Regions from separate parts of the Streptomyces sp. JN8 genome, predicted to be linked through region 2. Evidence: predicted binding sites of a transcription regulator. Region 2 holds the regulator's gene; the other holds the start of a gene.
The links. The regulator HrcA, encoded in region 2, represses chaperone genes, less so after heat shock. The targets are predictions, from matches to a motif close to TTNGCACTCNGNNNNNCNGAGTGCNAA.

Region 1 (2,831 bases), 1.8 Mb from region 2:
CGAACCACAGCTGGCGGACGTTCGGCAGCGGCTCCGTGGCCCTGCAGTTCCAGGCCAGGGGCTCGACGGCCTGGCGTCAGGTCGCCACCGGCCGGCCGGCCGCCGACGGGAAGATCTCGCTCCGGGCGAAGGCGACCGTGGACGGCACCTGGCGGCTCCGCTACTACGGCGACGCCACGCACTTCACGTCGCCGTTCTCCTGGGCGGACTACCTCGACGTCCGCTGACCACGGGGCCGGGCGCGGGCCGCACGGCCGGCGCCCGGCCCCGGTCCGGGACTCCGGTCCCGGAAACGCCCGAGGGCGGCACCCCCCTGCCGGGGGGTGCCGCCCTCGTTCCGTTCTCTCGCGGCCCGCTCACGCGGTCCGCGGTGAACCGCCGATCCCGGAGGATCAGAAGTCCATGTCACCGCCCGGCATGCCGCCGCCGGCCGGCGCGGCGGCCTTCTCCGGCTTGTCGGCGATGACGGCCTCGGTGGTGAGGAACAGCGCGGCGATCGACGCGGCGTTCTGCAGCGCGGAGCGCGTGACCTTCGCCGGGTCGATGATGCCCTCGGCGATGAGGTCGACGTACTCGTTGGTCGCGGCGTTGAGGCCGTGGCCGACGGGCAGGTTGCGGACCTTCTCCGCCACGACGCCGCCCTCGAGGCCGGCGTTGACGGCGATCTGCTTGAGCGGGGCCTCCAGGGCCAGCTTCACGATCGCGGCACCGGTGGCCTCGTCGCCGGCGAGGTCGGCCTCGAGCTTCTCGAAGACGGTCGACGCCTGGAGCAGGGCCACGCCGCCGCCGGCGACGATGCCCTCCTCGACGGCCGCCTTCGCGTTGCGCACGGCGTCCTCGATGCGGTGCTTGCGCTCCTTGAGCTCGACCTCGGTCGCGGCGCCGGCCTTGATGACGGCCACGCCGCCGGCCAGCTTCGCGAGGCGCTCCTGGAGCTTCTCGCGGTCGTAGTCCGAGTCGGAGTTCTCGATCTCGGCGCGGATCTGGTTCACGCGACCGGCGACCTGCTCGCTGTCACCGGCACCGTCGACGATGGTGGTCTCGTCCTTGGTGATGACGACCTTGCGGGCGCGGCCCAGCAGGTCGAGGCCCGCGTTCTCCAGCTTCAGGCCGACCTCCTCGGAGATGACCGTGCCGCCGGTGAGGATGGCGATGTCGTTCAGCATGGCCTTGCGACGGTCGCCGAAGCCCGGGGCCTTGACCGCGACGGACTTGAAGGTGCCGCGGATCTTGTTGACGACCAGGGTCGACAGGGCCTCGCCCTCGACGTCCTCGGCGATGATCAGCAGCGGCTTGCCCGACTGCATGACCTTCTCCAGGAGCGGGAGCAGGTCCTTCACGGAGGAGATCTTGGAGTTGACGATCAGGAGGTAGGGGTCGTCGAGCGACGCCTCCATGCGCTCCATGTCGGTGGCGAAGTACGCCGAGATGTAGCCCTTGTCGAAGCGCATACCCTCGGTGAGCTCCAGCTCGAGCCCGAAGGTCTGCGACTCCTCGACGGTGATGACGCCTTCCTTGCCGACCTTGTCCATCGCCTCGGCGATGAGCTCGCCGATCTGGGTGTCGGCGGCGGAGATGGAGGCCGTCGAAGCGATCTGCTCCTTGGTCTCGACATCCTTCGCCTGCTCGAGCAGGGCGCCGGAGACGGCCTCGACGGCCTTCTCGATACCGCGCTTGAGGGCCATCGGGTTGGCACCCGCGGCAACGTTGCGCAGGCCCTCGCGGACGAGCGCCTGGGCGAGAACGGTGGCGGTGGTCGTACCGTCGCCGGCGACGTCGTCCGTCTTCTTGGCGACTTCCTTGACCAGCTCGGCGCCGATCTTCTCGTACGGGTCCTCGAGCTCGATCTCCTTGGCGATGGAGACACCATCGTTGGTGATCGTGGGGGCGCCCCACTTCTTCTCGAGGACGACGTTGCGGCCCTTGGGGCCGAGGGTGACCTTGACGGCGTCAGCGAGCTGGTTCATGCCGCGCTCGAGACCGCGCCGGGCCTCCTCGTCGAACGCGATGATCTTGGCCATGTGAAGTGGTCCTCCCGGACATGGGGTGGATAACGCTCCAGGACCGCGCCGACGCCCGCGACGGACGGCCTCCGCGACTCCGCGTGGTTCCTTGCCCCACCCGGCCGGCGGCCTCGTCTGCCCGATCCTCGTAGCACTCTCACCTTCCGAGTGCTAACGCCAATGATTAGCACTCGCCCTATGAGAGTGCAAGCGACTCTCGATGATCGGGATACGGGGAGGGGGGTGGCGGGAGGGGCGCGCGAGGGGCGCGGAACGGCTCCGGACCAGGCACGGAGCGGTGCGGAGGGGGCCGGGGAACGCGCGAGGGGTCCGCATCCCCTCAGGGATGCGGACCCCTCGACGGCGTTGCGTCGGTGGCCGATCGCGCCGCGCTCAGACGGCGAGCTTGACCATGTCCGCCTGCGGACCCTTCTGGCCCTGCGAGATCTCGAACTCGACTCGCTGTCCCTCTTCGAGGCTGCGGTAGCCATCCATCTGGATCGCGCTGTAGTGGACGAAAACATCCGCACCACCGTCGACCGCGATGAAGCCGTAGCCCTTCTCCGCGTTGAACCACTTGACGGTGCCCTGAGCCATGCCTAACTCCCCTATTACTGGCCCTTGCGCGGGACCCGCACTTCGCGGAACCCGGGTCAGACCCTGCGCCGGAACGCGTCGACCGCGGCTGAATGTATCTGCCCAACTGCCCTCTGCAACAGGTCATTCGAGCGAGAATTCTGGGCGCCCTGGAAAGACGAATTGGGGAGATTCCCTTGGATGACCGGGCAAGTCGGGCCCGGCAAAGCGCGCAGAAGGTACACAACGCGC
Region 2 (2,831 bases):
CACCGCTCCGTGCCCCGGGACGTACACCGCGTCCTCGCCGCCGAGCCGCAGCAGCCGGTCGAGCGCGTCCGGCCAGCGGGCGGGGATCGCGTCCGGGCCCGCCTGCGGCTCGCCGGACTCCTCGACCAGGTCGCCGCAGAAGACCACCTCCCGCTCGCCCGGCACCAGGAGCACCAGATCGTGGCCCGTGTGGCCGGGGCCGACGTTGGCCAGCAGGACCTGCCGGCCGCCCAGGTCGAGCGTCCACTCGCCGGAGACCACGTGCCGCGGGGCGACCAGGACGTCCGCGGCCGCCTCCGCGGCCTCCGCGTCCATGCCCTGCGCGACCGCGTCCGCACGCATCTCCTCCCGGGCCCGCGCCCCGCCCAGCAGGTCGTCCGCGCCCACCGCGCCGAAGACCTCGGCGCCCGCGAAGACGGCCGTGCCCAGGACGTGGTCGAAGTGGGGGTGGCTGAGTGCGATGTGCGTCACCTTTCGGCCACCGGTGAGCGCGGCGATCTGTGCCCGCAGTCCGGCCCCCTCCGCGAGCGAGGACCCCGTGTCGTACAGCAGCACCGCCCGTGTGCCCAGGACCAGCCCCACGGTGGCGTCCCAGCCCGGCAGCCGTCGCCGCCCCACCCCGTCGGCGAGCCGCTCCCATCCGTGCGCTTCCCAATCGATGTCCATGGGGCGACGCTAGCGGGTGCGGGCGCCGCCACCTTGCCAGGAGCGACGCCCGCCGCCGTACACTGGCCGGGGGATCGCTGGCACTCGGACAGGGCGAGTGCCAAAAGCGGAGCAACCGGAACGACGTCGACAGCTGGAGGTGCGCGCGATGCTCAGCGAACGCAGGCTCGAGGTGCTGCGCGCCATCGTCCAGGACTACGTCGGGACGGAGGAGCCCGTCGGCTCCAAGGCGCTCACCGAGCGCCACAAGCTCGGCGTCTCGCCCGCCACCGTGCGCAACGACATGGCCGTCCTGGAGGAAGAGGGCTTCATCGCCCAGCCCCACACCAGCGCCGGCCGCATTCCGACCGACAAGGGGTACCGCCTCTTCGTCGACCGGCTCGCCGGCGTCAAGCCGCTGTCGACGCCCGAGCGCCGGGCCATCCACAACTTCCTCGACGGCGCGGTGGACCTGGACGACGTCGTCGGCCGCACGGTCCGGCTGCTCGCGCAGCTGACCCGGCAGGTCGCCGTCGTCCAGTACCCCTCGCTGACCCGTTCGACGGTCCGGCACGTGGAGCTGCTCTCGCTGGCCCCGGCCCGCCTGATGCTGGTGCTCATCACGGACACCGGACGCGTCGAGCAGCGGGTCGTGGACTGCCCCGCGCCGTTCGGCGAGACCTCGCTGGCCGACCTGCGGGCCCGGCTCAACAGCCGGGTCGTCGGCCGCCGGTTCGCCGACGTGCCGCAGCTGGTGCAGGACCTTCCCGAGTCCTTCGAGGAGATCGAGGACCGCGCCACGGTCTCGTCCGTGCTCGCGACCCTCCTGGAGACCCTGGTCGAGGAGCACGAGGAACGGCTGATGATCGGCGGTACCGCCAATCTCACCCGCTTCGGCCCCGACTTCCCCCTGATGATCAGGCCCGTGCTCGAAGCACTGGAGGAGCAGGTCGTGCTCCTCAAGCTGCTCGGCGAGGCCAAGGAATCGGGCATGACCGTACGGATCGGGCACGAGAACGCCCACGAGGGGCTGAGCTCCACGTCCGTCGTCTCGGTCGGCTACGGTTCGGGCGGCGAGGCAGTCGCCAAACTCGGCGTGGTCGGACCGACCCGCATGGACTACCCCGGAACGATGGGAGCGGTACGCGCAGTGGCACGTTACGTCGGACAGATCCTGGCGGAGTCGTAAGTGGCCACGGACTACTACGCCGTACTCGGCGTGCGCCGCGACGCGTCCCAGGACGAGATCAAGAAGGCGTTCCGGAGGCTCGCGCGCGAGCTGCACCCGGACGTCAATCCCGATCCGAAGACGCAGGAACGCTTCAAGGAGATCAACGCCGCCTACGAGGTCCTCTCGGACCCGCAGAAGAAGCAGGTCTACGACCTGGGCGGCGACCCGCTGTCGGCCTCCGGCGGAGGCGGCGCGGGCGGCTTCGGGGCCGGTGGCTTCGGCAACTTCTCCGACATCATGGACGCCTTCTTCGGCACGTCCCAGCAGCGCGGCCCGCGCTCGCGGACCCGCCGAGGCCAGGACGCCATGATCCGGCTGGAGATCGACCTCAACGAGGCGGCCTTCGGCACCACCAAGGACATCCAGGTCGACACGGCGGTCGTCTGCACGACCTGCTCCGGCGAGGGGGCCGCGCCCGGCACCTCCGCGCAGACCTGCGACATGTGCCGCGGCCGCGGTGAGGTCTCCCAGGTCACCCGGTCCTTCCTGGGCCAGGTCATGACCTCCCGTCCGTGCCCGCAGTGCCAGGGCTTCGGCACCGTCGTCCCGACCCCGTGCCCCGAGTGCGCGGGCGACGGCCGGGTCCGGTCCCGCCGCACCCTCACGGTCAAGATCCCGGCCGGTGTCGACAACGGCACCCGGATCCAGCTCGCGGGCGAGGGCGAGGTCGGCCCCGGCGGCGGCCCCGCCGGCGACCTGTACGTCGAGATCCACGAGACGCCGCACGAGACCTTCCAGCGGCGCGGTGACGACCTGCACTGCACGGTGACCATCCCGATGACCGCGGGCGCGCTCGGCACCAAGGTGCCGCTGCAGACCCTCGACGGCGTCGAGGAGATCGACATCCGGCCGGGCACCCAGTCCGGCCAGTCGATCCCGCTGCACGGCCGCGGCGTCACGCATCTGCGCGGGAACGGCCGGGGCGACCTGATCGTGCACGTCGAGGTGCAGACCC

Region 1: a site for HrcA is predicted at 2,188-2,214, ahead of groL (chaperonin GroEL). Genes of this name have one in related genera too.

Annotation. Positions count from the first base shown of each region.
Region 1 covers NZ_CM147852.1:3,822,746-3,825,576, forward strand. Annotated here, with positions in the region: gene ACY0MR_RS16640 (hypothetical protein) at 1-227, shown strand, start outside; gene groL (chaperonin GroEL) at 393-2,021, opposite strand; gene ACY0MR_RS16650 (cold-shock protein) at 2,397-2,600, opposite strand.
Region 2 covers NZ_CM147852.1:5,575,619-5,578,449, forward strand. Annotated here, with positions in the region: gene ACY0MR_RS24515 (MBL fold metallo-hydrolase) at 1-666, opposite strand, end outside; gene hrcA (heat-inducible transcriptional repressor HrcA) at 815-1,834, shown strand; gene dnaJ (molecular chaperone DnaJ) at 1,835-2,831, shown strand, end outside.